2 regions of the Micromonospora sp. L31 genome follow, and region 1 is predicted to be linked to the other one. Evidence: riboswitches for the same ligand, from Rfam matches in the RefSeq annotation. Region 1 holds a riboswitch; the other holds the start of a gene.
What was found. A riboswitch is a leader RNA that binds a small molecule or an ion and turns the genes downstream of it on or off. The one in region 1 is predicted to bind thiamine pyrophosphate.
Positions count from the first base shown of each region.

Region 2: it holds a riboswitch for thiamine pyrophosphate, as region 1 does, so the genes downstream of both, thiE (thiamine phosphate synthase) here and ACTMS9_RS06940 (ECF transporter S component) in region 1, are expected to answer to the same signal.

Region 1 covers NZ_JBQHDC010000002.1:82,320-96,960, forward strand. The annotation lists gene ACTMS9_RS06930 (energy-coupling factor transporter transmembrane component T family protein) at 1-464, opposite strand, end outside; gene ACTMS9_RS06935 (ABC transporter ATP-binding protein) at 461-1,912, opposite strand; gene ACTMS9_RS06940 (ECF transporter S component) at 2,026-2,610, opposite strand; TPP riboswitch at 2,686-2,791, opposite strand; gene ACTMS9_RS06945 (alpha/beta fold hydrolase) at 2,876-3,706, shown strand; gene ACTMS9_RS06950 (sugar isomerase domain-containing protein) at 3,755-4,504, shown strand; gene ACTMS9_RS06955 (DUF6328 family protein) at 4,595-5,095, shown strand; gene ACTMS9_RS06960 (acyl-CoA dehydrogenase family protein) at 5,216-7,189, shown strand; gene ACTMS9_RS06965 (hypothetical protein) at 7,214-7,381, opposite strand; gene ACTMS9_RS06970 (hypothetical protein) at 7,391-7,996, opposite strand; gene ACTMS9_RS06975 (Fur family transcriptional regulator) at 8,047-8,439, opposite strand; gene ACTMS9_RS06980 (ArsR/SmtB family transcription factor) at 8,436-8,735, opposite strand; gene ACTMS9_RS06985 (metal ABC transporter permease) at 8,779-9,645, opposite strand; gene ACTMS9_RS06990 (metal ABC transporter ATP-binding protein) at 9,648-10,409, opposite strand; gene ACTMS9_RS06995 (metal ABC transporter substrate-binding protein) at 10,406-11,350, opposite strand; gene ACTMS9_RS07000 (DUF6703 family protein) at 11,405-11,662, opposite strand; gene ACTMS9_RS07005 (antibiotic biosynthesis monooxygenase family protein) at 11,691-12,032, shown strand; gene ACTMS9_RS07010 (hypothetical protein) at 12,138-12,611, shown strand; gene ACTMS9_RS07015 (glycine--tRNA ligase) at 12,747-14,126, shown strand; gene ACTMS9_RS07020 (hypothetical protein) at 14,276-14,641, shown strand, end outside.
Region 2 covers NZ_JBQHDC010000003.1:393,233-407,873, forward strand. The annotation lists gene ACTMS9_RS11420 (hypothetical protein) at 1-1,447, shown strand, start outside; gene thiC (phosphomethylpyrimidine synthase ThiC) at 1,505-3,097, opposite strand; gene thiD (bifunctional hydroxymethylpyrimidine kinase/phosphomethylpyrimidine kinase) at 3,115-3,903, opposite strand; partial or broken gene ACTMS9_RS11435 (thiamine phosphate synthase) at 4,152-4,751, opposite strand; gene ACTMS9_RS11440 (thiazole synthase) at 4,883-5,662, opposite strand; gene thiS (sulfur carrier protein ThiS) at 5,659-5,859, opposite strand; gene thiO (glycine oxidase ThiO) at 5,850-6,989, opposite strand; gene thiE (thiamine phosphate synthase) at 6,983-7,609, opposite strand; TPP riboswitch at 7,604-7,712, opposite strand; gene ACTMS9_RS11460 (aldo/keto reductase) at 7,955-8,917, opposite strand; gene ACTMS9_RS11465 (ABC-F family ATP-binding cassette domain-containing protein) at 8,960-10,639, opposite strand; gene ACTMS9_RS11470 (class I SAM-dependent methyltransferase) at 10,681-11,286, opposite strand; gene ACTMS9_RS11475 (hypothetical protein) at 11,414-12,508, shown strand; gene truA (tRNA pseudouridine(38-40) synthase TruA) at 12,684-13,514, opposite strand; gene rplQ (50S ribosomal protein L17) at 13,589-14,146, opposite strand; gene ACTMS9_RS11490 (DNA-directed RNA polymerase subunit alpha) at 14,181-14,641, opposite strand, start outside.

The DNA.
Region 1 (14,641 bases):
GCCAGCGTCCCGATGGCGAAACGGGCCGGCGCCTTCGCGTTCTGCACCAGCGCGTCGGCCAGGTCGGTCGGGTCGGTGGTGGCGAAGACGATCACGCCCGGCAGGGCCACCGCGAACATCCGCAGCACCAGCCCGAGCGCGGTCACCAGCACCCCCGAGGTGACCAGCAGCGGCCCGGCGTCCAGCAGCACCCGGCCGGACCGGTCGGCGGCGAAGAGCACCAGCGTGACCACGATGCCGGCCGCGGCGGCCAGCAGCGGCAGGGCCCGCCGGGCCAGCACCCGGTACCGGATCCCGAACAGCGGCAGCACGGCCAGCTCCACGGCGATCGCGATGGCCGGGGCGACCGGGTCCAGGGTGGCCACCAGGACGGCCGAGAAGACCAACGCGGCGGCCAGCTTCGCCACCGGGTTGCGCCGGGCCAGCGGCGCGCCGGGCGCCGCGACGGGTTCCAGGCTGATCACGGGCGTCGCCCGGAGTCGCCGTCGGCCGGGTCGGGCCGCCGGTTCAGGGTGACGGTGCGGTCGGCGAGCGCGGCGACGAAGTCCGCGTCGTGGGTGACGGTGACGACGCCGTGCCCGGCGTCGCGCAGCTCGGCGAAGAGGTCGAGCAGCTCCCGCCAGGTGCGCCGGTCCTGGCCGAAGGTCGGCTCGTCGCAGATCAGCAGGCGGGGCGCGGTGGCCAGCGCGGTCGCCACGCTCAGTCGCCGCGCCTCCCCGCCGGAGAGGGTGTACGGGTTCGCCCCGGCCAGCCGGGTCAGCCGCAGCCGGTCCAGCAGGGCGTCCACGGTGGCGCGTACCGCCGGCTCGGACTGGCCGGTCCGGCGGGGGCCGAGCGCCAGCTCGTCGAAGACGGTGGCGGTGACGAACTGGTGCTCCGGGTCCTGGAAGACCGAGCCGATCCGGCGGGCCAGCGCGGGCGCCCGCCAGCGGTGCGGGGGAGTGCGGTCGTCCGCCCCGGCCAGGGCGGCCGTGGCGGTGACCCGGCCGACGCCGGGGCGGAGCAGCCCGCCGAGGAGCAGGGCCAGGGTGGACTTGCCGACGCCGTTGGGCCCGAGCACGGCGAGCGCCTCGCCGGCGCGTACCCGCAGGTCGGTGGGGGCCAGCCGGGGCGGCAGGCCGAGCCGGTCGGCGGTGAGCAACTCATCGCCGGGCGGCGTGGTGGCGTGCCGGGGCGGGATGGTCCGGCCGGGCACCCAGACGCCCTGGGCGGCCAGTGCCTCGCCGTGCGCGGCGAAGACCGCCTCCGGCGGGCCGTCCGCGCGGACCCCGCCGCCCGGCTCCAGCACCACCACCCGGTCGACCAGCCGCAGCGCCTCGGCGACCCGGTGTTCGACCAGGATCAGGGTGGTGTCGGCGGACAGCGCGCCGGCGACCGCCCGGCGGACCAGGTCCGCGCCGGCCGGGTCGAGGTTGGCGGTCGGCTCGTCGAGCAGCAGCAGGCCGGGGCGCAGGGCGAGCGCGCCGGCCAGGGCCAGGCGCTGCTGCTCGCCGCCGGAGAGCGCCGCGGTGGGCCGGTCCCGGTGGTACGGGAAGCCGACCCGGCGCAACGCCTCGTCCACCCGCGGCCAGATCTCCTCGGCCGGCACCCCCCGGTTCTCCAGCCCGAACGCGACGTCGTCGCCGCTGCGGGCCATCACCAGCTGGGTCTCCGGGTCCTGGAAGACGATGCCGACCCGTTCCCGGTCCTTGCGCGGGTCGAGCCCGTCGATCTCGACGGTGCCCTCCTGCTCGCCGGAGTCCTCGGGCAGCAGCCCGGCCAGCGCCGCCAGCAGGGTGCTCTTGCCGGCCCCCGAGGGCCCGAGCAGCAGGACCCGTTCCCCGGCCTCGATCCGCAGGTCCACCCCGCGCACGGCCCACGCCTTCCGCCCGGCGTGCCGCCACCCGAACCCGCGCACCAACACCGCGCCCACCCGACCCCCTCCCTACCCAGGCCCACCCGGCTCCCGGCCGGTGATCAAGAGGTTTGCGTCACGACGGTGGCTCCCGTTGACGCAAACCTCTTGATCAACGAAGCGGGGGGCGGTCAGATGGCGGCGCGCTCGCGGCCGGCGGGGAAGCGGTCGAGGACGCCGGTGCGGGCGAGGGCCCCGGTGAGGGCGACACTGCCCAGGCCGGCGATCACCAGGGAGCTGACGGCGGTGATCAGGATGTAGGGGAGGCGGAAGCTGCCCCAGGCGGTGTCCGGGTACCAGACGAAGACGTCGTAGATCGCCGCCGCCAGGCCGGCCAGCGTGGCGGCCAGCAGGGCGACGGGCAGCCGGAAGACGCGGTACCCGAAGGCGGCGAAGGCGAGTTCCGCCGCGGCGGCCTCCAGCGGACCCTGGATGACCAGCGTCCAGCCCCAGCTGCTGCCCAGCGCCACCGAGACCAGCGCGGCGACGGTGAGGGTGAAGAAGGCGGCGCCCGGCTTGCGGATGATCAGACCGCCCAGGACGGCCGGGACCAGCCAGACGCCGTAGATGGCCGCCCGGCCGGGCAGCGGGATCGCGTCGGCGGGGCCGTTCCAGAGCAGGCCCCAGGCCCAGAAGATGATGCCGAAGGCCACCCCGAGCACCGCCGCGATGACGATGTCGATGGTGCGCCACCGGTTGCTGTCGGTGTTGGTCATGTGTGCTCCCAGTCCAAATGATCGAACCAGGAGAAGACGCACGCCGCGCCCGGTGTGGGACCGGACGGCGGCGCGGCTGGAGGTCGACCGAACTCCCTGCGCTGGCATTACCCAGATCAGGTTCGAGGGTCTGCGGGCGGTGCCCGCACTCTCAGCGCTGTGCGCTCCCCTGTCGGATGTGAAGTTGTCTCGTCGACGCTAACAGCTCCGACCCCGCCACGGTCGGCCCGGGTGGACGACCGCCGGGCTGGGTAGGCTGCCGATCATGCGGGTCGAGGCGCGAGGGCTGACGTTCGAGGTACGCACCGGCGGCCCGGAGGGCGGCGAACCCGTCCTGCTGCTGCACGGCTTCCCGCAGCACGGCGGCGAGTGGGACGAGGTGGTGCCGGCGCTGCACGCCGCCGGCCTGCGCACGTACGCGCCGGACCAGCGGGGCTACTCGCCGGGCGCCCGCCCGACCGAGGTGGCCGCCTACCGGTTGCCGGAGCTGGTCGAGGACGCGGTGGCGCTGCTCGACGCGCTGGGCGTCGAGGCGGCCCACGTGGTGGGGCACGACTGGGGCGCGGTCGTCGCCTGGGGCCTCGCCGCGGGGCACCCCGAGCGGGTCCGCACGCTGACCGCAGTCTCCGTGCCGCATCCGGCCGCGATGGCGCACGCGCTGGCGAACGATCCGGGGCAGAAGGCGCGCTCGTCGTACGTGCTGCTGTTCCGCCAGCCGGGCAAGGCCGAGAAGGTGCTGCTGGCCGTGCGGGCGGCCGCCCTGCGCCGGCTGCTCTCCGGAGTGGGCGACGCCGGGCGGGTGGCCCGGTACGCCGAGCCGATGCGGGAGCCGGGCGCGCTGACCGGGGCGCTGAACTGGTACCGGGCCATGTCCCAGGCCGACCTGGCGCGGACCGGGCCGGTCGGGGTGCCCACCACCTTCGTCTGGAGCGACAAGGACGTCGCGATCGGCCGGACCGCCGCCGAGGCCTGCGCCGCCCAGGTGACCGGGCCGTACCGGTTCGTCGCGCTCCCCGGCGTCACCCACTGGATTCCCGACGAGGCGTCGGCCCCGCTGGCCGAGGCGATCCTGGCCCGGGTACGCGACCTGGCCTGAGCCCGCCGTGGGCCACCCGACGAGCAGGACCGACGAGCGGAGGAACGCATGACGGTGAGCGCCGAGGCATACCTGGCGGTGGTGACCGAGACGATCGGCCGGGTGGCGGCGAGCCAGCGGGAGGCGGTGGGTCGGGCGGCCGACCTGATCGCCGAGGCGCTGCGCGCCGACGGGGTGGTGCACGCCTTCGGCACCGGCCACTCCGAGGCGCTGGCGATGGAGATCGCCGGCCGGGCCGGTGGGCTGGTGCCGACCAACCGGATCGCGCTGCGCGACCTGGTGCTGCTGGGCGACGAGCCGGCGAGCATCCTCGGGCCGCACCTGGAGCGCGACCCGGCCGTGGCGCACCGGCTCTACGAGCTGGCCCCGGTCCGCCCGTCGGACATCTTCGTGCTGGCCTCCAACTCCGGCGTCAACGGCGCGATGGTGGAATTCGCGTCGCTGGTGGTCGAGCGCGGGCACCGGCTGGTGGCGATCACCTCGGCGCAGCACTCGGGCCGGATGGCCTCGCGCCACCCGTCCGGGCGCAAGCTCGCCGACTTCGCCGACGTGGTGCTGGACAACGGCGCCCCGTACGGTGACGCGACCCTGCCGCTGCCCGACGGCGGTGCGGTCGGCGCGGTCTCCTCGATCACCGCGGCCCTGCTGGCCCAGCAGATCGTGGCCGAGACGGTGGCCCGGCTGATCGCGGCGGGGGAGCGGCCCCCGGTCTACCTGTCGGCGAACATCACCGGCGGCGACGAGCACAACGCCGCGCTGGAGGCCCGGTACGCCGGCCGTATCCGCCGAGGTTCCTGAGCCGGTTTCGCGCCACTCCGGTTGGGGCATTGGCGTTGCTGCCGGCGGGGTGAGCCCCGTCGGCAGTACCGTCTCTTCCGGAGGTAACGCGTGTCGAAGGAATCCGAGAAGCAGCGCTGGCAGCGCAACTTCGCCGATCTGCTCCAGGAGTTGCGCGTCGCCCAGACCGGCGTGCAGATCCTCTTCGCCTTCCTGCTGACCCTGCCGTTCAGCAACGGCTTCACCCGGACCAGCGGCTTCCAGAAGGACGTCTACATCGTCTCGCTGCTGTCGGCGGCGGCCGCCACCGCGATGATCATTTCGCCGGTCGCCTTCCACCGCGCGCTGTTCCGCCAGGGCCGCAAGCCCGAGCTGGTGCGCTTCGCGCACCGGATGGCCAGCGCCGGCCTCGCCTTCATGCTGATCTCGATGGTCAGCGCGGTGCTGCTGATCACCGACTTCGTGCTGCAGCGCGAGATCGCATTCGTGCTGAGCGCGCTCACCGGGCTGTGGTTCCTGACCTTCTGGGTCTTCCTGCCGATGGCCCGGCGCAACTGGGGTGAGGACGTCGACGACGACGATGACGCGCCGCAGGTGCTGACCGGCGACTGACCCGGTCACCGGCCGGGAAATCCGACGTGCGCGCAACGCTACCCCTGGGTAACACCCGGGGGTAGCGTTGCTCTTGTCGAGCACGTTGACGCATCCGGACCGAGGTTCGAGGGGGCAGCCGTGACCACGACGCACAACAGCCGACCCACCGAGGACGGCGCCGGGCCGCTGCCGGCCGAGGCGGGCCAGGTCTCCGAGAAGGAGGCCCGACAGGTCGCCGAGGCGGCCCGGGAAACCGCCTGGGACCGGCCCAGCTTCGGCAAGGAGCTCTTCCTCGGCCGGTTCCGGCCCGACCTGATCCACCCCTGGCCCCGCTCCGACCCGGACGACGACGCGCGGGCCGAGCGGTTCCTCACCGAGCTCGGCGCGTATCTGCGGTCCGAGGTGGACGGCGGAGCCATCGAGCGCGACGCGTCCATCCCGGACGAGGTGTTCCAGGGGCTGGCCCGGCTCGGCGCATTCGGCATGAAGATCGACCGCAAGTACGGCGGCCTCGGCCTGAGCAACCTGCATTACTGCCGGGCGCTGATGCTGGCCGGCTCGGTCAGCCCGGCGATCGGCGCGCTGCTCTCCGCCCACCAGTCGATCGGCGTGCCGCAGCCGCTGAAGATGTTCGGCACCGACGAGCAGAAGCAGCTCTTCCTGCCCCGGCTGGCCGCCGGGGAGGTATCCGCGTTCCTGCTCACCGAGCCGGACGTCGGCTCCGACCCGGCCCGCCTGGCCACCATCGCCGAGCCGACCGCCGACGGCACCGGCTACCGGCTCAACGGGGTGAAGCTCTGGGCCACCAACGGCACGGTGGCCACCCTGCTGGTGGTGATGGCCCGGGTGCCGGCCGGCGAGGGGCGGCGCGGCGGCATCACCGCGTTCGTGGTCGACGGCGACAGCGACGGCATCACCGTCGAGCGGCGCAACGCCTTCGTCGGCCTGCGCGGCCTGGAGAACAGCCTCACCCGGTTCCACGACGTCTTCGTGCCCCGGGAGAACGTCATCGGTGGCGAGGGCAAGGGACTGAAGATCGCCCTGACCACGCTGAACACCGGTCGGCTGTCGCTGCCGGCGATGTGCGTCGGCGCGGGCAAGTGGTCGCTGAACGTGGCCCGGGAGTGGGCCGCCGACCGGGTGCAGTGGGGCCGGCCGGTCGGCGAGCACGAGGCGGTCGCCCAGAAGCTCTCCTTCATCGCCGCCACCACGTACGGCATGGAGACCATGCTCGACCTCTGCTGCCTGCTCGCCGACGACGACCGCAACGACATCCGGATCGAGGCGGCCCTGGTCAAGCTCTACGCCAGCGAGATGGCCTGGAAGATCGCCGACGAGCTGATCCAGATCCGGGGCGGGCGCGGCTACGAGACGGCCGACTCGCTCGCCGCCCGGGGCGAACGCCCGGCCGCGGTCGAGCAGATGCTGCGGGACCTGCGGATCAACCGGATCTTCGAGGGCTCCACCGAGATCATGCACCTGCTCATCGCCCGGGAGGCGGTCGACGCGCACCTCTCGGTCGCCGGCGACATCATCGACCCGGACGCCGGCCTCGGCCGCAAGGCCAGGGCGGGGGCGCGGGCGGGGGCCTTCTACGCCAGATGGCTGCCCACCCTCGCCGTCGGCAGAGGACAGAGCCCCCACGCGTACGGCGAGTTCGGCCCGCTCGCCGGTCACCTGCGGCAGGTGGAGCGGCACTCCCGCAAGCTGGCCCGCTCGACCTTCTACGCGATGTCCCGCTGGCAGGGGAAGATGGAACGCAAGCAGGCGTTCCTCGGCCGGGTGGTGGACATCGGCGCGGAGCTGTTCGCGATGTCCGCGGTCTGCGTGCGGGCGTACGCGGAGCGGGACACCCGCCCGGAGAACGTCGAGCTGGCCGACCTGTTCTGCCGGCAGGCCCGGGTCCGGGTGGAGCAGCTGTTCACCGCGCTGTGGGAGAACACCGACTCCGTCGACGTCGCGGCGGCGAAGCGGATCCTCGCCGGCCGGTACGCCGCCCTGGAGTCCGGCGTGCTCACCCCGCCAGCCGACACACCGTGGGTGGCGCGCTGGTCACCCGGCCCGTCGACCACGCCGGACGTCCGCCGCCGGATCCCGCGTCAGGGCGGCTGAGCAGGGACTGGGCCGTCGCTGAAGTCAGCGGGCGACGGCCCAGGCCAGCACCGCCGCGAGGATCAGCCCGTTGAGCAGGGCGAGCACCAGGTACGCCTGCGGCGGGATCTTGCGACCCTTGCGGACGAAGCTCACCAGGACGGCGGCGTACCCGAGCAGCAGCACGGCGACGACGATCAGGAAGTACAGCACCGCCACACCCTAGCGGCCGCCCCGCAGCCCGAGTCGGCGCAGCTCCAGTGCGGCGAGCGCGTCGACGGTGGCGTCGTCGCCCCGCCGCCACGCCTCCGCCACGTCCGGATCGATCCTGGTCAGCTTGCGCAGCGGCTGCCCGGTGAGGGCGCGCAGCGCCAGCAGGTCCCGCCCGGCCGGGGCGGTGGCGAGCGCCTTCGCCGCGGCGGCCCGGCGCATCCAGCGCACCCGCAGCGGCAGCCAGCCGAAGAGCACCAGGGCGAGCGGGAAGACCAGCACGGCGATGGCGAGGGCCAGGGCGAGCTGGCCGACCAGCTCCTGCTGGTCCCGGCCGGCGTCGGCGACCGCGCGGGCCGCCTCGGCGGCCCGCTCGAAGGGGGCGGTCAGCTCGTCGCCGACCAGCGGCACCCGGCCGACCTTGCCGCCGGCCTCGGCCAGGTTGTCGGCGAGACCGCCGCCGGCCCCCTCCAGCTTCTGTCCGGGTACGGCGAGTTTCTGCACCAGGTCGTGCACCCACAGGGCGAAGCGGATCGCCGCGTACACCCAGACGACGACGAGCAGGTCGGTGAGGAGCTGGCGGAGGGCGACGGGGAAGCGATCGGCGTAGATCTTCACGCCGGACAGCGTGCCACGACGCGGCCCGGCGGGCACCCCCTGAATCGCCGTCAGGCGGCGCACTTCGGGCAGGTGCCGAAGATCTCCAGGGTGTGGCTGACGTCGGCGTACCCGTGTTGGGCGGCGACCCGCTCGGCCCAGGTCTCCACCGCCGGCCCGGCCACCTCGACGGTGCGGCCGCAGGCCCGGCAGACCAGGTGGTGGTGGTGCCCCTCGCTGCACCGGCGGTAGAGGTGCTCCCCACCGGGCGGACGCATCACGTCGATCTCGCCGGCGTCGGCGAGGCCCTGCAAGGTGCGGTAGACGGTGGTCAGCCCGACCCGCTCGCCCCGGTCCCGGAGCATCGCGTGCAGCTCCTGTGCGCTGTGGAAGCCCTCCACCTCGGCGAGCAGGGAGCTCACCGCCGTGCGCTGCCGCGTGTTCCGCAGCGCCCCCTCGCTCATGATCCCTCCCCGGCGTGGCTCACCGCGTCCGCCACGATGTGCGCCACGTGCTCGTCGACCAGCGCGTACGCGATCTCGCGGCCGCGCCGCGAGCCGCGGACCACGCCCGCCCCGCGCAGCACCCGCAGGTGCTGGGAGACCAGCGGCTGGGGGGCGCCGAGCTTCTCCACCAGTTCGTGCACACACCGTTCACCCTGCGCCAGCTCGCTCACGATCGCCAGCCGGATCGGGGCGGACAGGGCGCGGAGCAGGTCACCCGCGCCCTCGTAGGCCTCGTACCCGTTCGTGCCGGTCACCCTGCAACGGTAACCAATACCACCGACAGGTGCCGGGGCGGTGTCACTGGAGCACGACCTCGTGCGGCTCGGGCGCCGGCGTACCGGTCGGGGTGGACCGCCGGCGCAGCGTCCGCCAGCCGGCGGCGGCGAGCGCGACCACCAGGAACGAGGCGATGGCCAGCAGCACCACCGAGGCGCCCGGGGCGGTGTCGGCGGTGGCCGCCACCCAGACCCCGGACCCGGCCGCGAAGAGGCCGAGCGCCATGGCCGCCGTCATGGTGCTGCGGAAGCCCCGGGTGACCTGCTGCGCGGTGGCCACCGGCACCACCATCAGGGCGCTGATCAGCAGCACCCCGACGGCCCGCATGGCGATGGTGACGGTGACCGCGGTGGCCACCGCCAGCAGCAGGTTCAACGTCCGGACCGGCAGCCCGGCGACCCGGGCGTACTCCTCGTCGTGGCAGACCGCGAAGAGCGCCGGGCGCAGCGCCAGCATGGTGACCAGGATGGCCGCGCCGAGCACCGCAATGGTGATCAGGTCCTGCGGCGAGATGGTGGTGAGCGAGCCGAACAGGTACGCGTTGAGGTTGGCGCTGGTGGCGTCGGAGAGCCCGACGAGCATCACCCCGCCGGCGATGCCGCCGTAGAAGAGCAGTGCCAGCGCGAGGTCGCCGGAGGTGCGTCCGCGCGCCCGGACCAGCTCGATGGTGATCGCGCCGAGGGTCGCCACGACCACCGCCACCAGCACCGGGGAGCGGTTGAGCAGCAGCCCGGCGCCGACGCCGGTCAGCGCCACGTGGCCGATGCCGTCGCCGATCAGGGTCAGCCGCCGCTGCACCAGGTAGATGCCGAGCGCCGGGGCGGCCAGGCCGATGACCAGGGCGCCGATCAGCGCGCGTTGCATGTAGGGGTACTGGAAGAGTTCCATGGTCAGCTGCTCCACAGCCCGGCGGGCTCGTCGGGACCGTGCGGGTGCACGTGGTCGTGGTCGGGCTCCGCGTGGTGGCCGGCGGGCTCGGGCACCGCGCCGTCGTGGCAGATCCCGCCCTGGTGGACCACCACCGCCCGGCTGATCAGCGGTCGCAGCGGGCCCAGCTCGTGGGCGACGAGCAGTACGGTGCCGCCGTCGGCGACGAAGTCACGCAGCGCGGTGGCGAACGCCTCCTGGCTGGCCGCGTCGACCCCGGCGGTCGGCTCGTCGAGCACCAGCAGCTCCGGCCGGCCGGCGAGGGCCCGGGCGATCAGGGTGCGCTGCTGCTGGCCGCCGGAGAGGGTGGCGACCGGGTCGGCGGCCCGGTCGGCGAGCCCGACGGCGCGCAGCGCCGCGTCGACCGCCTCCCGGTCGGCCCGCCCCGGCGGGCGGAGCACGCCCCGGCGGGCCAGCCGGCCGGAGGCGACCACCTCGCGCACCGTCGCCGGTACGCCGCCGCCGGCGCCGAGCCGCTGCGGGACGTACCCGATGCGCCGCCACTGCCGGAACCGGCGCAGCGGGGTGCCGAAGAGCGCGACGGAGCCGGCGGCCAGGGGGACCAGCCCGAGCACGGCGCGGATCAGGGTGGACTTGCCGGAGCCGTTGGCCCCCAGGACGGCGACCACCTCGCCGGCGGTGACGGTGAGCGACACGTCACGCAGCACGGGTCGGCCGTCGTAGCCGACCGCCCCGTGGGTGACGGTGATGACGGGTGCGGTCACGAGCAGCTCAACGCCGTCCGCAGGGTCTGCAGGTTGGTGCGCATCACCGAAAGGTAGTCCCCGCCGGAGTCGGTCGACAGCCCTTCGATCGGGTCCAGCACCGCGGTCTTCGCGCCGACCTCAGCCGCGATGGTCTCGGCGACCTTCGGGCTGACCAGGGTCTCGAAGAAGATCGTGGTGGCCCCGTGTTCGCGGGCCTCGGCGGCGACCTCGGCGAGGCGCTGCGGGGAGGGCTCGGTGTCGGGGGTGAGGCCGGTGATGCCGACCTGCTCCAGCTGGTAGCGCTCGGTCAGGTAGCCGAAGGCGGTGTGGCTGACCACGATCTCCCGGCGCTGGCAGGTCTTGAGTCCGGCGGTGAACTCGGCGTCGAGCTTCTCCAGCTCGCCGCGGAGCGCCCGGGCCCGGGCGGTGTAGTCGGCGGCCCGCTTCGGGTCGGCCCGGCCGAGCCGCTCGGCGAGCTGGTCGCCGACGGTGGCCAGCCGGGTCGGGTCCAGCCAGAGGTGCGGGTCGAGGCCGCCGCCGGGCTCCTCGGCGTGACCGGCCTCACCCTCGTGCTCGTGGCCGCCGGCCGCGGCGGTCAGCAGGGGCTGCACGGTCGCCACGTCGAAGGCGCGGTCGGCGGCGTTCTGGTCCACCGCCTCGTCCACGGTCGGCTGGAAGCCCTTGAGGTAGACGACCAGCTCCGCCTCGCTGACCTGCCCGACCTGGCGCGGGTTGAGCTCCAGGTCGTGCGGCTCCGCCCCGGGCTTGGCCAGGTTGCTGACGGCGACCGCGTCGCCGCCGATCCGCTCGGCGAGGAACTGCAACGGGTAGAAGGCGGCCACCACGTCGACCCGCTGCGGATCGGCGCCCGCCCCGCCGGACGAGCAGGCGGCGACGCCGCTCAGGGCGAGCAGGGCGGTGGCGGCGGCCAGGGCGCGTGGAGCGGAGCGGATGTTCATGTCATGAACTGTCCGTGACAACGGAAATGATTGTCAAAAACGCATGAGTGCATGTCAGAGCAGCTTGGCCAGCGCGACCGCGACCAGCAGGGTCAGCATCACCAGCCGGATCATCCGGGTCTGCGGCGCCTGCACCGGCCAGGTGGTCGCCAGCAGCCAGCTCAGCCCGGCGGCGAGCGCGAGCAGCAGCACGCCGCCCACCGGCCCGGGTGCGAAGAACGCCACCAGCACCACCACCAGGGTGGCGAGGAACACCGACGTCGGGTTGGCCCGGGAGAGTCGGACCAGCAGGGGGCTCTGCGTACGCTGCATCCCACAGACTCTACGAGGAGGGACGCCGGTGCTGGTCACCAACCGGTTCGTGGTCGAGGTCGATGTCGCCGACGACTTCGTCGGTCGGGCGCACGCCGCGCTCGCCGCGCTCGCCGCCCGCCCTGGCTACCTGCGCGGCGAACTGCTGCGGGCGCTCGACGACCCGGCCCACTGGTGCCTGGTCACCGAGTGGGAGTCGGTCGGGGCGTACCGGCGGGCGCTGGGCGGGTTCGACGTCAAGATCGCCGCGGTCCCGCTGCTCGCCGAGTCGCTGGACGAGCCGTCCGCGTACGAGACGCTGGCCAGCGCCGCCCCGGACGGCGGGGTCGTGGTGGCCACCAGTGATCGGGCCGCGAGTCCGCACCGCTGAGAGGCTGGGCACTACCCTGCACTCATGACCGCACCCGGCCCGGCAGCCCCACCGCCGTACCCCGCGACGCCCGGTGGGGACGGCAACCCGCCGGCCGACCCGGGGGTGCCGGCCCCGCCGCCCGGCCCGGGAGTGGCCCCGCCGTTCGCCGCGCCGCCCACCGAGGGCGGCCGCAAGCGGCTCTGGCTGGGTCTCGGCGTCGGGGCGCTCGCCCTGCTGATCTGCTGCGGCGGGGGCGGGGCGGCCCTGGTCGGCCTGACCATCAGCAACGCCCAGGCGATCGAGGAGCAGGGGCACGCGGTCACCGACGCCTACTACCGCGCGCTGGTGCGCAAGGAGTACGGCGCGGCCTACGACAAGCTCTGCGACCAGGAGCAGCGGCGCGAGTCCCGGGCGGACTTCGCCCAGCGGGCGGCCGACGAGCCGGCGGTCGCCGCCTACCGGGTGGGCGAGGTCGACCCCAACGCGCTCACCGTGCCGGTGGACGTCACCTACAGCGGCGGCTTCCAGGACACCCAGCAGGTCACCCTCGCGCCGGACCAGCAGACCGGCGGCATGGAGGTCTGCGGGGTCAACTGAGCCGGCCGGAGTATTCTGCTGGGCTCGGGACGCCGCTGGTCGTACCGTTGTCCCGAACTGTTCGTTCCGTCCACATCACGTCTTGTTCCGTCCACATCACGTCCCCGCCGACCGCCAGCCGGCGTAGGAGGAAACATGCCAGCCGACCGTATCGACGCCGTCGTCAGCCTCGCCAAGCGCCGAGGCTTCGTCTTCCCCTCCAGCGAGATCTACGGGGGCACCCGGTCGGCGTGGGACTACGGTCCGCTCGGCGTGGAGCTCAAGGAGAACGTCCGCCGGCAGTGGTGGAAGACCATGGTCCAGCAGCGCGACGACGTCGTCGGCCTGGACTCCGCGGTCATCCTGGCCCGCAAGGTGTGGGAGGCCTCCGGCCACATCGCCGAGTTCGTCGACCCGCTCACCGAGTGTCAGTTCTGCCACAAGCGGTTCCGCGCCGACCACCTGGAGGAGGCGTACGCCGAGAAGCACGGCAAGCCGCTGACCTCGCTGTCCGAGCTGAACTGCCCGAACTGCGGCAACAAGGGCACCTTCACCGAGCCGAAGATGTTCAACGGCCTGATGAAGACCTACCTCGGCCCGGTGGAGAGCGACGAGGGCCTGCACTACCTGCGCCCGGAGACCGCCCAGGGCATCTTCGTCAACTACAAGAACGTGGAGACGGTCGCCCGCAAGAAGCCGCCGTTCGGCATCGCGCAGACCGGCAAGTCGTTCCGCAACGAGATCACCCCGGGCAACTTCATCTTCCGTACGCGGGAGTTCGAGCAGATGGAGATGGAGTTCTTCGTCGAGCCGGGCACCGACGAGCAGTGGCACGAGTACTGGCTCCAGGAGCGCTGGAACTGGTACCTCGACCTGGGCCTGTCGGCGGAGAACCTGCGCTTCTACGAGCACCCCAAGGAGAAGCTCTCCCACTACTCGAAGCGCACCGTCGACATCGAGTACCGGTTCCAGTTCGGCGGCAGCGAGTTCGCCGAGCTGGAGGGCATCGCCAACCGGACCGACTTCGACCTCTCCACGCACAGCAAGCACTCCGGCGTCGACCTGTCCTACTTCGACCAGACGAAGCAGGAGCGGTGGATGCCGTACGTCATCGAGCCGGCCGCCGGTCTCACCCGCGCGGTGCTGGCGTTCCTGCTGGAGGCGTACGACGAGGACGAGGCCCCGAACACCAAGGGCGGCGTGGACAAGCGCACCGTGATGCGCTTCGACCCGCGGCTGGCGCCGGTCAAGGTGGCGGTGCTGCCGCTGTCCCGCAACGAGGCGCTCTCCCCGAAGGCGAAGGGCCTCGCCGCGCAGCTGCGCAAGCGCTGGGTGGTGGAGTTCGACGACTCGCAGGCCATCGGCCGCCGCTACCGCCGGCAGGACGAGATCGGCACCCCGTTCTGCGTGACCGTCGACTTCGACACCCTCGACGACGACGCGGTGACCGTGCGGAACCGGGACACCATGGCCCAGGAGCGGATCGCCCTGGACCAGGTCGAGCGCTACCTGATCGAGCGCCTGCCCGGCTGCTGAACCGGCACCCGACGGCCCCGCCCCGACCAGGGACGGGGCCGTCGTCGTCGATGGCCCGTCGGCCGGCGGTTGCGCCCACCCGGTGGTTGAGCCGGGCATGATCTCGTGCGAGCATTCCCGGCGTTGAATCTCATCACGGGGGTGTCTGCATGACGCGCGCGTCGCAACAGGACAACGACCACGACCCGAAGCGGCGGCGCCTGCTGCGCCGCGCCGCCACGGTCGCCGCCACCACGGCCGGCGCCGGTGTCGCCGCCGCTGTCGGCATGCCCGGCGCGGCCCAGGCCGACGCGGGCGGCAACCTGATCATGGGTACGACGAACGACGCGGGCGGCGCCAGCACCACCCTCACCCACACCGACTCCCCGCTGGTGCTGGCGAACCCGGCCGGCGCGCCGCTGCGGCTGGTGCCGAGCTCGGGCCTCTACCCGCACGTGCTCGACTCCGAGGCCGGCACCGTGGCGGTCGACGACCAGGGCGACCTCTTCGTCCGGGCGGGCACCGACGCCAACCCC
Region 2 (14,641 bases), on a different contig from region 1:
CGGCGAGGTCACACCGCAGGTCGTGGTCGGGTCCGTGGCGGTCCCACGGGTAGCGGACCGGGCCGAGCAGCCGAACCGCACCGAGGAGACGGCAGCCACCACTCACCACACCGCGACGGCCGAGCAGCCGCACGACACCGAGCAGACGGCAGTGACCGCCGATCGCACCGCGCCCGCCGAGCCCACCACCGTCACCCCCCGGCCCCGACCGAAGCGGACCCGCAAGTCCCGCTCCGCCGGGTCGGACGAGCCGGTCGCCACCACCGCCAGCAGCGCCGGATCGGACGCTCCGGTGACCGCCACCTCCACCACGACCAGCGACGTCCGATCGGACGACCCGGTGGCGGCCACCCTCGCCACCACCGGCGACGCGGCGCCGGCCACCGACGCAGGTCCCGCGGCTGCCACCACCGCACCCACGGCTGCCACCACCGGCTCCGCCGCTCCTGCCGCTGCCGCCGGCTCCGCCGCTGCGGTCAGCGGCCATAAGGGCTCGGCGAAGCGGGCGATCCGCCCCGCGACGGACCCGACAGCCGCCCCCGAGCCGGCCGACTCCCCCGCTCCGGCACCCGCCGCCCGTTCCGGTGCGGACACCGCGCCGGCCGACAACCCCGAGCGTGCGCTCGACCGGCCCAGGCTCGACCGCCCCGGGCTCGATCGGGCACTCGACCGGAGCCGCCTCGACCGGCCGGAACTCGACACAGCCCGGCTCGTCGAAGCCGGCCATGGCACCACCGAACTCGACCCGGCCACGCCCGACCCGGCACGGTTCGACCCGCCAGCGCTCGACTCAACCCGCTCCGAGTACCCCTCGGCCGGGTCCACCAGGGACGACCTCCGCGACGCGCCGGTTCGCCGGCCCGGCGTGCGGCCGTCGGATGCGGACCGCAGCCCGGCGCGCCACACCCCGCCCACCGCCGGCGCCACTCCCACCGCCGAGCCGGCGCCCCGCCCCCGGCACCAGCTGCCCGACCTGAACAGCGCGGCGAGCTGGAACGCCTTCACCGCTCCCCGCCCCGCGCCCGCGCCGCCCCGCGCCGGCCTGCCCTTCCCGGACCACGGTCCGGAGGAGGAACCGAAGCCGGTCACCTTCCGCTGGGACACGGACGACTCCCGGCCCGGCACGCCCACTACGGCGAGCCGGTCGACGGACCTGCCCGCCGCCGAGGTGCCCGGTGCCGAACCTCGCGGGGCCGAAACGGCGTCGGAGGTCGAGCCGGAGCCGGCGGCCGACCGGTCCCGGCCGAAGCGGAGCTTGTTCCGCCGGAACAAGGCGCGCGGCGCCGAACCGCCGGCCGAGAGCCCGGAGGCGGAGCCGCTCGCCGCGCAGGACGAGGAGTACGTCGACTGGGTCGCCGGCCTGAGCCGCCCGTTGGCCGACAACGAGCCGGAGACGGAGAGCGGCCGCCGCTCGCTGCGGTCCAGCGGCCGGCACCACCGGGACTGAGGAAGCACAGCGGTCCGGCGACGGCACCCGCCGTCGCCGGACCGGCGTGGTCCAGGGTCAGGCCATCGGCAGGTACACCCGGCCGCCGGAGGAGAGGAACTCCGCCGACTTGTCCTGCATGCCGCGCGCGGCGTAGTCCTTCAGCTCCTGGGTGATCTTCATGGAGCAGAACTTCGGCCCGCACATCGAGCAGAAGTGCGCGGTCTTCGCCGGCTCGGCCGGCAGCGTCGCGTCGTGGTACGACCGGGCGGTCTCCGGGTCCAGCGAGAGGTTGAACTGATCCTCCCAGCGGAACTCGAACCGGGCCTTGGACAGCGCGTCGTCCCAGGCCTGGGCGCCGGGGTGGCCCTTGGCCAGGTCGGCCGCGTGCGCCGCGATCTTGTACGCGATCACGCCCGCCTTCACGTCGTCCCGGTCCGGCAGCCCGAGGTGCTCCTTCGGGGTGACGTAGCAGAGCATCGCGGTGCCGAACATGCCGATCATCGCCGCGCCGATGGCCGAGGTGATGTGGTCGTACGCGGGGGCGATGTCGGTGGTCAGCGGGCCGAGCGTGTAGAACGGCGCCTCGTGGCACCACTCCTGCTGGAGGTCCACGTTCTCCTTGATCTTGTGCATCGGCACGTGGCCCGGGCCCTCGATCATCACCTGCACGTCGTACTCCCAGGCGATCTTCGTCAGCTCGCCGAGGGTCCGCAGCTCGGCGAACTGGGCCTCGTCGTTGGCGTCCGCGATCGACCCGGGCCGCAGCCCGTCGCCGAGCGAGAACGTGATGTCGTAGCGGGCCAGGATCTCGCACAGCTCCCGGAAGTTGGTGTAGAGGAAGTTCTCCTCGTGGTGCGCCAGGCACCAGGCCGCCATGATCGACCCGCCCCGGGAGACGATCCCGGTCACCCGGTCCACGGCCAGCGGCACGTACGGCAGCAGCACCCCGGCGTGCACGGTCATGTAGTCGACGCCCTGCTCGGCCTGCTCGACGACGGTCTCCCGGAACACCTCCCAGCTCAGCTTCACCGGGTCGCCGCCGACCTTCTCCAGCGCCTGGTAGATCGGCACGGTCCCGATCGGCACCGGCGAGTTGCGCACGATCGCCTCGCGGGTCTCGTGGATCCGCTTGCCCGTCGACAGGTCCATCACGGTGTCCGCGCCCCAGCGGGTCGCCCAGGTCAGCTTCTCCACCTCCTCCGCGACCGACGAGGTGACCGCGGAGGTGCCGATGTTGGCGTTCACCTTGACCAGGAACGCCTTGCCGATGATCGCCGGCTCGCACTCCGGGTGGTTGACGTTGAGCGGCAGCACCGCCCGCCCGGCGGCGATCTCGTCCCGGACGAACTCCGGCGCCATCCCCTCCCGGATCGCCACGAACTCCATCTCCGGCGTGACGACCCCGGCGCGGGCGTACGCGAGCTGGGTGGGCCGCTTCCCGTCCGCCCCGGCCAACGGCGTGCCGGCACCCCGGACCGGGGCCACGTCACCGCGCTCGGCGATCCACCTCCCGCGCAGCGGCGGCAACCCCACCTCCGGATCGGAGCCCGGGCCGGAGGTGTCGTAAAGGCGCAGCGGCGGGTTGTCCCCGGCCAGCTCCACCTCGGCGAACGGCACCCGGACGTCCGGCCGTGACCCCTCGACGTAGACCTTGCGACGTGCCTGCATGACAGCCTCCCTGATGGTCAACAGGACCAGCCGAAGTGGTCCAGCGGGCCGCGTCCCGCGCCCAGTTCCCAGTCCCGCGCGCCGGTCAGCGCGCGGGTGACGTACTCCTTGGCGGCGGCGACCGCGACCGGCACCGGGTCGCCCGCCGCCAGCCGGACGGCGATCGCCGCCGAGAACGAGCAGCCGGTGCCATGGGTGTGCCGGGTCCGCACCCGGGGCGCGCGCAGCAGGATGGTCGTCCCGCCGCCGCACAGCACGTCGACCGACTCGCCGCCGGCGTCCACGTCACCGCCGGTCACCACCACGTGCCCCGGGCCGCCGGCGGCGATCGCCTCGGCGGCGACCGCCATCTCCTCGACCGTGGTCACCGGGCGTCCGGTGAGGGCGGCGGCCTCCGCGCAGTTCGGCGTCGCCACCTCCGCGTACGGCAGCAGCCGCTCGACCGCCTCCACCACGCCGAGCGGGTGTCCACTGGTGGCGACCAGCACCGGGTCGACGACCAGGTACGGCAGCCGGCCCGCCTTCGCCGCCTTGGCCACGGCGTCGGCGACCGCCGGGGTGCCGAGCATTCCGGTCTTCACCGCCCGGACACGGAAGTCGCCGAGCACGCTGTCGAGCTGCTCGGTGACCGTTCGCGGGGGCAACGGCAGCACGGCGTCGACGCCCCGGGTGTTCTGCGCCGTGACGGCCGTGATCACGCTGGTCCCGTACGCGCCGAGGGCGGCGAAGACCTTGAGGTCGGCCTGAATGCCGGCACCGGCGCCGGAGTCCGAGCCGGCGATGGTGAGGACGGTCGTCGGCGTCACTGTCCCTCTTCCCGAGTCGCTGTTGAAGGCCGGCCGTGCGTCGAGGTCGGCGTTAGGGGCTGCGGCCGACCGTGCGGGTCCCGCGTTGTCGCTGTGGGGGGCTGCGGCCGACCGTGCCCACTCCGGGCGGTCAGGCTTGATCCCTGCGTGGGCACGGTCGGCCGCAGCCCCGTGTCGGAGACCTCCGCGCGGGCGTGCCAGGTTCGCGGCATCGGGGCGGGTGGGAGCGCCGAGACTGCTGATGTGGCGGTGGTGGTGGGGCTGGCTGCTCGGAAGGCCTCGGTCAGGGTGGCGGCTGCCTGAGTGGGGTCTTCGGCTCGCATGATGGCGCCGAGCACGGCCACTCCGACGGCTCCCGCTTCGACGCAGGCGTGCACCTGGTCGGGGGTGTCGATGCCGCCGAGGGCGAGGATCGGCACGGGGCTGGCCTGGATCAGCTCGGCGAGCCCGTCCGGGTGCAGGGGTGGGCCGTAGCCGGGTTTGGTTTTGCTGGGGAAGACGGGTGAGAGGGTGGCGTAGTCCTCTGTGGTGAGTCGGGCCAGTTCGACGCGGTCGTGGCAGGAGCGGCCGACCAGGCCGAGGGGCGGTGGCGGGTAGGGGCCGGCCGACGGCAGGTGGACGGCGTCGCCGGCCAGAGGGTCGGGGCCGGCGACGATCAGGGTGCCGCCGGCCTCGGCGAGGAGCGGGCGCAGCGCGGCGGCGAGGGCGGCACGGTCGGCGCGGGGCAGGTCCTTCTCGCGCAGCACCACCCAGCGCACTCCCCCGGCCACCGCCGCCGCGACCACCTCCGGCAGCGGCCGCCGGGCCTGCCAGCGATCGGTGAGCACCACCAGCCCGGAGGGCACCACCGGACGGGCTGGCCCGGGCGCGGCGAGCCGCCCCGAGCCGGCTCGACGCGGGTCCGGGCGCGTCCCGGCGGGGCGTGGACCGCGCACTGCGCCCGCCTCGGGCGGCCCGTCGACGACCTGCCGCGTCGCCGTCACAGGTCGGGCCTTCCCTCGTCGGGCGTGGAGGCGAGGGCGTGGAAGCGACGGGCGATCCGGCCGGCGCCGTACGCGAGCCGGCCCGCCTCCACCGCGTACCGCATGGCGGTGGCCATCGCCACCGGGTCGGCGGCCCGGGTGACCGCGCTGGCCAGCAACACCGCGTCGCAGCCCAGCTCCATGGCGAGCGCCGCGTCCGAGGCGGTACCGATGCCGGCGTCGAGGATCACCGGCACGGCCACGCTCTGCCGGATCAGCCGGATGTGGTGCGGGTTGGACACGCCCAGCCCGGAGCCGATCGGCGCGCCGGCCGGCATCACCGCGGCGCAGCCCACGTCGGCCAGCCGGCGGGCCAGGATCGGGTCGTCGGAGGTGTACGGCAGCACGGTGAACCCGTCGGCGACCAGTTCCTCGGCGGCGCGCAGCAGTTCCACCCCGTCGGGCAGCAGCGTGCGCTCGTCGCCGATCACCTCCAGCTTCACCCAGTCGGTGTCGAACGCCTCCCGGGCCAGGTGGGCCACCTTCACCGCCTCGCCGGCGGTGTAGCAGCCGGCGGTGTTCGGCAGCAGCCGCACCCCGCACCGGTCCAGCACGTCGAGCAGCCCGCCGGCCGCGGCGTGGGTGGTGTCCACCCGGCGCAGGGCCACGGTGACCAGCTCGGTGCCGGAGGCCCGGACGGCCTGCTCCAGCACGTGCAGGTTGGCCGCGCCGCCGGTGCCGAGGATGAGCCGCGACCCGAGGGTGACGGTGCCGATGGTGAGCGTCACGCCGCTCACCCGCCCTGCGCGGCGCTGAGCACCTCGACCCGGTCGCCGTCGCGCAGCACGGTCGCCGGCCAGCCGGTGCGGGGCACCACCTCGCCGTTCACCGCCACCGCGAGGCCGCGCCGCTGCTCGGTGACCGCGCGGACCAGGTCCGCCACGGTCGACCCGCCGGGCAGGTCCCGGCCGGCACCGTTGACGATCAGTTGCACGTCTCCTCCTCGGGGGTGGGTGCGATCCGGTCCCGGCCGGCGGCTCGGGCGGCGGCGCCGGCGGTGAACCGATCCGGCGCAAAGGGGGCGAGCAGCGGGTCCGCCGCGCCGGTGACCACCAGGTCGGTGATCAGGTCGGCGGTGACCGGGGTGAGCAGGATGCCGTGCCGGTGGTGGCCGGTGGCGACCAGCACACCGGGCCGGCCGGGCAGCGGCCCGAGGATCGGCGCGTTGTCCGGCGTACCGGGGCGCAGCCCGGCGGCGGCCTCCACCAGGTCGTACTCGGCCAGGTCGGGCACCAGGTCGACGGCGGCGCGGAGCAGCCGCAGCACCGCCCCGGCGGTCACCTCGGTGTCGGCGCGCTCCTCGACGGTCGCGCCGAGGACCACCTCGCCGTCGGCGCGCGGCACCAGGTACACCGACTCGCCGTCGGCGTACCCCCGGATCACGTGCCGGAAGTCCGGCGTGCCGCGACCGGGCGCGCGCAGCCGGAGCACCTGCCCCTTCACCGGCCGGACCGGCAGGCCGGTGAGCGCGGCGGCGCCGCAGCCGGCGGCGACCACGGTGACCCGGGCGTCCACGTCGGTGAGGCTCGCGACCGCGCCGGGCACCAGCGTGGCCCCGGCCCGCTCGGCCGCCGCCCGCAGCGCGGCCACCAGCCGCCGGGGGTCGACCTGGTGGTCGCCGGGCGCGACCGCGCCGCCGCGCACCCGCGGCGCCAGCGCCGGCTCGCGGTCCCGCAGCTCGGAGGAGCGCAGCGGGGTGATCGGCAGCCCCAACCCCCGCTGGTACGACCAGAGTCGCCGCGCCTCGGCCAGGTCGTCACCGGTGAGCCCGACGACGAGGGTGCCCTCGGTGCGGTGGCCGAAGTCGGTGCCGGCGGCCTCGGCCAGCTCGGCGGCGAAGCCCGGCCAACGGGCGGCCGACTCGGTGAGCAGCCCGGTCAGCTCGTGCTCCCCGAAGTACGCCTCGGCGACCGGTGAGAGCATCCCGGCGGCCACGTGGGACGCGCCGGAGCCGGGGGCGGGATCGTGCACGACGACGCGCAGCCCGCGCGCGGCGCAGCGCCAGGCGATCGCCAGCCCGACCGGTCCCGCCCCCACCACGGCGACGTCCGGTCGGGTCAGCACGTCAGCGCCCTGAGCAGTTCAGCGGCAGCTCGGGCCGGATCCGTTGATCCGGACAGCGCCCCCACCACCGCCACCCCGTACGCCCCGGCGGCCCGCAGTGCCGGCACCGACGCGGCGGTCACCCCGCCGATGGCGATCACCGGCACGGCGACGGCCTCGGCGACGGCGCGTACCCCGTCCGGGCCGATCGGGGCCGGCAGGCCGATCTTGGTGGTGGTGGCGTGGCAGGGGCCCACGCCCAGGTAGCTGGCCCCGGCGGCGACCGCCTCGGTGGCGGCGACCGGTTCCCGGGCGGTGGCGCCGAGCACGGCGGTGGCGCCGAGCACCCGGCGGGCCGCCCCGACCGGCAGGTCGTCCGCGCCCACGTGGCCCCCGGCGGCGCCCACCGCGAGCGCCACGTGCAGCCGGTCGTTGACCAGGCACGGCACCCCGTACGGCGCGCACAGCGCGAGCACCCGGCGGGCCAGCTCGTACGCCTGCCGGTCGGTGGCGTCGTCGTCCACCCGGACCTGTACGACCAGCTCGGCGCGGGCCACCGGCAGGGCGGCGCGCAGCACGGCGAGCGGCTCGCGCCCCGGCCGGGTGTCGGTGATCAGATGCAGTCGTCCCAGGGACGGCACGGCAACGCTCCTCCCTGCGCCGGCATTACCCGGATCAGGTTCGACGGTCGGGGGCTTCAGCCCCCCTCTCAGCCCGGTGCACCGGGCTCCCGTGGGTTACTTGCGGCATACCGTACGACGGATGCGCCGATCCGCCAAGGGCGGGGGTGCGCTTTTCCCACGGACCGTCTCAACTCGACGGTGCGGGCAGCGCGTGACGGACCGCTCACGCCATGCTGTCCGGTTGGCCCTGAGTGGACGGACCGGGCACGAAAGAGCGGGGCACCTCGGCGGCGTCGCAACGACTCCGAGGTGCCCCGCTCACGGCTGGTGCGACCGCCGGCGGGCGGGCCGACGGGCCGACGGTCAGAGGATGGCGTCGAGGGCGTCCAGGTCCTCGTCGGTGGGCTGCCAGGTGCCGGCCTCGGCGTTCGCCCGCACCTGCTCCGGGGTGGTAGCGCCGGCGATCACCGAGGTCACCGCCGGACGGGCGGCCAGCCCGCCGATCGCCACCTGGAGCATCGACAGGCCCCGCTCGCCGGCGTACGCCTCGATGGCCTCGATGGTGTCCCAGTCCGCGGCGGCGAGGCGCTGCGCGTACCGGCCGCCGCCGGAGAGTCGGCTGCCGGCGGGCGGCGCCTCGTTGCGCTTGTACTTGCCGGTGAGCAGGCCGTTGGCGAGCGGGAAGAACGGCAGCATGCCCAGGCCGAACCGCTCGCAGGCGGGCACGACCTCGGTTTCGACGGAGCGTTCCAGCAGCGAGTAGTGGTTCTGCGCGCTGATGAACCGGGCCCGTCCGTTGGACGAGGCGACCCAGTCGGCGTCGGCGATCTGCCAGCCGGCGAAGTTGGAGTTGCCAAGGTAGCGCACCTTGCCGGCGCGGACGAGGTCGTCCAGGGCGGCGAGCGTCTCGTCGATCGGGGTGCCCGGGTCGGGCTCGTGCATCTGGTACAGGTCGATGTGGTCGGTGCCGAGCCGGCGCAGCGACGCCTCCACCGCCCGGGCGATGTAGCGGCGCGCGCCCCGGGCGCCGTGGTCGGGGCCGTTCATGCCGTGCATGTCCATGCCGAACTTGGTGGCCACCACCACGTCGTCCCGGCGCCCCTTGAGCGCCTGCCCGAGCAGTTCCTCGGAGCCGCCCTGCGGTTCGCCGTAGATGTCGGCGGTGTCGAAGAAGTTGATCCCGGCGTCGAGGGCGGCGTCGACCACCGCCCGGGTGCCGTCGAGGTCGAGCTTGCGGCCGAAGTTGTTGGAGCCGATGCCGACCACGGACACCACGAGCCCGGAGTCGCCCAACCGGCGGTAGGTCATCTCAGTCACGTGATCCACCCTATGCCCGCCGTGAGGGAGGGGCCCCGCGACCGCCGCCCGTCAGCGCACGTCCCAGACCGGCTCCGGCGTCTCCACCACCTCGCCGTCGCCGCCGAACAGCACGAGCCGGTCGAAGGACCGGGTGAACCAGCGGTCGTGGGTGACCGCGACCACCGTCCCGGAGAACGCGGCCAGCCCGGCCTCCAGCGCCTCGGCGGAGGCGAGGTCAAGGTTGTCCGTGGGCTCGTCGAGCAGCAGCAGGGTCGCCCCGGACAGTTCCAGCAGCAGCACCAGGAAACGCGCCTGCTGCCCGCCGGAGAGGGTGCCGAAGCGCTGGTCGCCCTGCGCGGCCAGCTCGTACCGACTGAGCGCCGCCATCGCGGCGTGCCGGTCCATCCCGGCCCGGTGATCGTCGCCCCGCCAGAGGATCTCGACCAGGGTCTTCGCCACCAGCTCGGGCCGGTCGTGGGTCTGGGAGAAGTGGCCGGGCCGGACCCGCGCGCCGAGCCGGACCGTGCCGTCGTGGGCGACCGGGGCCAACGCGGCCGCGCCGTCGACCGGGCCGTTGACCGGGTCCGGGTCGGTGCCGCCCCGGGCCAGCAGTCGGAGAAAATGGGACTTCCCCGTCCCGTTGGCACCGAGCACGGCGACCCGGTCGCCGTACCAGAGTTCCAGGTCGAAGGGGTAGGTCAGGCCGTCGAGCTCGAGCTGGTCGCAGATGACCGCGCGCTTGCCGGTCCGCCCGCCGGCCAGGCGCATCCGGATGTCCTGGTCCTTCGGGGGTACGGGCGGCGGCCCGGCCTCCTCGAACTTGCGCAGCCGGGTCTGCGCGGCCTGGTAGCGCGACGCCATCCCGTCGTTGTACGCGGCCTTCTGCTTGTACATCAGCATCAGCTCGCGCAGCTTCTGGTGTTCCTCGTCCCAGCGTTTGCGCAGCTCGTCGAGGCGGGCGTGCCGGGCCACCCGGGCGTCGTACCAGCTGGCGAAGCCCGCCGGGTGCACCCAGGCGCTGCCGCCCTCGACGGCGACCACCCGGTCGGCGGTCTGGGCCAGCAGTTCCCGGTCGTGCGAGACGTAGAGCACCGACTTGCCGGACTCGCGCAGCCGCGCCTCCAGCCAGCGCTTGCCGGGCACGTCGAGGAAGTTGTCCGGCTCGTCGAGGAGCAGTACCTCGTCGGTGCCGCGCAGCAGCAGTTCCAGGGCGAAGCGCTTCTGCTGCCCGCCGGAGAGGGTGCGCACCGGGCGGTCCCGGGCGGCGTCCCAGGGCAGGTCCAGCACGATGGTGGCGACCGTGTCGAAGAGCACCTCGGCGTCGTACCCGCCGGTCTCGCCCCAGGCGGCCAGCGCGTCCGCGTACGCCAGCTGGGCCTTGCCGGCGGCGGTGCTGTACTTGCCGCGCAGCTCGGCCGACCGCATGGCCGCCTCGGTCTCGGCCAGCCGGCGGCCGGCGTCGCGCAGCGCCGGTGGGGCGAGCGAGAGCGCCAGGTCGGCGAGCGTGGTGTCGTCCCCGATCATGCCGATGAACTGCCGCATCACACCGAGGCCGCCGGCCCGGGCGACGGCGCCGGTCTTCACCGGCAGGTCGCCGGCGACCATCCGCAACAGCGTCGTCTTGCCGGCGCCGTTCGGGCCGACCAGGGCGACCTTGGCACCCTCACCGACCCGGAACGACACGTCGGCGAAGAGTTCCCGGCCGTCGGGGAGGATGTACCCGACCCCTGCCACGTCCACGTATCCCACGCCGGCATCCTGCCGGAGCGGGCGGCGCGGGCGACACCCGATTACCGGGTGACCCGCAGCACCCGGTAGCCCTTCTGGCTGGCGTGCCGCTCGACCTGCCAGCCGCCGTCGACCAGCCAGCGGTGCAGCGAGTCGCCGCCGAGGTGACGGGCGATCACCAGCCAGGCGACGCCGTCCGGGGCGAGCCGGGGCAGCCAGCGGCGCAGCAGCTCGTGCAGTTCGGCCTTGCCGATGTGGATCGGCGGGTTGGACCAGATCTGGGCGAAGGTGACGTCGGCCGGGACCTCGTCCGGGGCGACCGCCCGCAGCCGGTCGGCGGCGCCGACCCGGCGGGCGTTCTCGGCGGTGAGGGCGCGGGCCCGCTCGTTGACGTCGACCGCCCAGACGGTGGCGGCCGGCGCGCTGGTGGCCAGCACGCAGCTGATCGGCCCGAAGCCCGAGCCGATGTCGAGCAGGTCACCGCCGACGGTGGCGGTTGGCAGCTCGGCCTTGCGCAGCAGGACGGCGGTGCCGGGGTCGAGCCGGTCGGCGGAGAAGACCCCGCTGGCGGAGGCCAGGGTGTAGTCGCGCCCGGCGACGGAGAACTCGACCTCCCGCGGGCGCGCCGCAGCGGTGGGGCTGGTGGAGAAGTAGTGGTCGCCGGTCACGTCCGGCATTCTCCCACCGGCCCGGAACCGCCTCGCGGTCGCCTCGGCGGGGAGGACCCCGACGCGCCCGCGCCGGAATTTCCCATTATTACCCCCTAAAGGGGCAATGGCTCCTACTCTGGGCGACATGGTGTATCGGTACGAGTCCGATGAGGACGCCTTCGTGGAGTACCCGCGGTCCGAGTCGGACCTGCCGGAGTTCTCGCCCGGCCCGCCCGCGCCGGCCGGGCCGTCTCCGTCCCGCTTCCCCACCCCGTCACTGCCGCGGACCACCCGGCCGGCCCTCCCGGCCGCCGAACCGGCTCCGGTCCGCCCGTCCGTCCAGGTCCCGCCGCCACCCACCCTCCCCCGCGAGTACGCCCCGACCGGGCCGATCGAGCCGCCGGGGCCGCCCGCGTCCGGCGGGTCCGGCTCCCGGCGCGGCGGTGGTCGGCTGTGGCAGGTGCTCGTCGGCGGTGCGGCGGTGCTGGTCCTGCTCGCGCTCTGCGGCCTCGGCGCGGCGGCCCTGCTCGTCGACCGCACGCCGAGCGACGACCCGACCGCGGCGGCACCGCAGCCCACCACGGCCGCCCCGGTCGACGGGTCGACCGCCGACGACCTCGACTCCCGCGACACCGACCAGCAGCCGCTGACCGCCCGCGAGGTCTTCGCCGGCAAGAAGCTGGTGGTGGCCGACGGACGACCTGCCTACGACGTGCTGAAGACGCACTCCGGTGGCAGTTGCGCGGTCGCCGCCACCGGCGAGATCGCCGACCTGCTGGTCCGGCTCGGGTGCAGCCAGGTGGTACGGGGCACGGTGCGCTCCGCCGACGGCGAGCACCTGGCCACCGCCGGCCTGTTCAACCTGACCGACAAGGCCAGCGCGCAACGCGTCCGGGACCGGATCCGGCAGCTGCTCGACGAGCGGCAGGGCCGCTTCCTCGGCCTGGCCGCCGGTGACGGCACCGAGGCGCTCACCACCGCCGCCGCCCGGATCGGCTGGCAGGTACGCGGCCACTACCTCGCCTACTGCCTGGTCGTCCGCGCCGACGGCGGCGCCGTGCCAGCCGGCGACAACGCGGTCCGCGACATCATCTACGACCTGATCGAGCTGCACCTCGACAAGGGCGTGCTCGAGCGGCGGGCCACCGGCGGCAGCGCCGTCCAGCCCACCGCGAGGGCGACCGAGGGCGCCGGCACCCAGGGCGGCAACGCCACTCCCGACGAGCTGCCCGGCGACTGAGCCGCCGGTCGACGGCGAGCGACGCGAGGCCCGGTCCGAGTCCTGCGGACCGGGCCTCGCCACGTGTCTCGCTCGCCTGAGCACGGCCCGGTCACGCGTCACGCCGCCCGCGCGGGCGCGCTGCGCACGGGGTGGGTGCCCTTGGCTGCACCGGGTCTCGCGAACCCCCGTGCGCTCAGGCCTCGGTGGAGACGCGGAGGCGGCGGGTGAGGTCGGCGCGGCGGGCGTACTCGGCCGGGTCGTCCGGGTAGCCGACCGCGACCAGGGTCAACCCGTGCGCCGCCGCGACGGTCACCTCGCTGGAGCGTTCCCGCCGGCTCAGCAGGCTCGCCGGCCACTCGACCGGCCGCCGGCCGTCCCCGGCGACCAGCATCGCCCCGACCAGGCTGCGCACCATCGCCTGGCAGAACGCGTCGGCCTGCACGGTGGCCACGAGGATGCCGTCCGGGTCGCGCCGCCAGTCCAGCCGGGTCACCTCGCGCAGCGTGGTGGCGTTCTCCTTGCGCCGGCAGTACGCGGCGAAGTCGTGCTCCCCCACCAGGCCGGCCGCGGCGGCGTTCAGCGCCGTCAGCTCCAGCGGCTTCGGCCAGGCGAGGGTGTCGTGCCGGCGCAGGGGCTCGGCGCCCCAGGGGGCGTCGGTCACCCGGTACTCGTAGCGGCGGAAGGTCGCCGAGAAACGGGCGTCGAAGTCGGCGGGCACCTCGCTCATGGCGCGGACCCGCACGTCGGTCGGGAGCAGCCGGGCCAACCGGCGCAGCAGCCGCCCGTCGTGTTCCCGCCACACGGCGGTGGGCAGGTCGAGGTGGCAGACCTGCCCGGTCGCGTGCACCCCGGCGTCGGTGCGGCCGGCGACGGTCAGCCCGGTCGCCGTGCCCGCGCCGAGGACCAGGTCCAGCGTCTGGGTCAGCACCCCGGCGACCGTCCGCCGGGTCGGCTGGGCGGCCCAGCCGGAGAAGTCCGTGCCGTCGTACGAGACGTCCAGCCGCAGCCGGGTCCGCTCGTCCACCTCGTACCTCCCGTTCACGCCGTCGGGCCCGGCACCCCAGGAAGGGATGCCGGGCCCGACGATGACGCCTGTGCTCAGGCCTTGTTCTCGTTGGCCTCGTCGCTGTCCTCGCGGGCGGCGTCGGTGTCACCGGACGCCGACACCGGCGGCTCGGCGTCCTGGTCGCCCGAGTTCGACTCCGGGGTCTCCTCGGCCGGGGCCAGGGCCTCGACCTTGTCCTGCTGGGCGGCCTTGCGGGCGGCGGTCTTCTTGTTCGCCTTGGGCTCGGCGACCTGAAGCTCCTCGACCAGCTCGATGATCGCCATCGGAGCGGCGTCACCCTTGCGCGGACCGGTCTTCACGATCCGGGTGTAGCCACCGTTGCGGTTGGCGTACCGGGGCGCGATCTGGTCGAACAGGGCGTAGACCACGTCCTTGTCCTTGACGACGCCCAGCACCCGCCGGCGCGCGGCGAGGTCGCCACGCTTGGCCTTGGTGATGAGCTGCTCGGCCAGCGGACGCAGCCGCCGGGCCTTCGTCTCGGTGGTCTGGATCTTGCCGTGCTGGAACAGCGCGGTGGCCAGGTTGGCCAGCATCAGCCGCTCGTGCGCGGGGCTGCCGCCGAGGCGGGGGCCCTTGGTGGGCGTGGGCATGCTTGGTGCTCCTCAGGTGTGGCGGCAGCGCGGACTAGAGCTGCTCGGTCTCGCGGTAGTCGTCGGTGTCGTAGTCGGCCTCGCCGAAGGCGTCCACGACGTGCGCCGGGTCGAAGTTCGGGGCCGAGTCCTTCAGCCCGAGACCCATCCCGGCGAGCTTCATCTTGACCTCGTCGATCGACTTCTGACCGAAATTCCGGATGTCGAGGAGGTCGGCCTCGGTACGCCCGATGAGCTCACCAACGGAGTTGATGCCCTCGCGCTTGAGGCAGTTGTAGGAGCGGACGGTGAGGTCCAGCTCCTCGATCGGCAGGGCCAGGTCGGCCGCGAGCTGGGCGTCCTGCGGGGACGGCCCGATGTCGATGCCCTCGGCGGTCTCGTCCAGCTCCCGGGCCAGGCCGAAGAGCTCCACCAGCGTCGAGCCGGCGGAGGCCAGCGCGGTACGCGGGCCCATCGACGGCTTGGTCTCGACGTCGATGATCAGCCGGTCGAAGT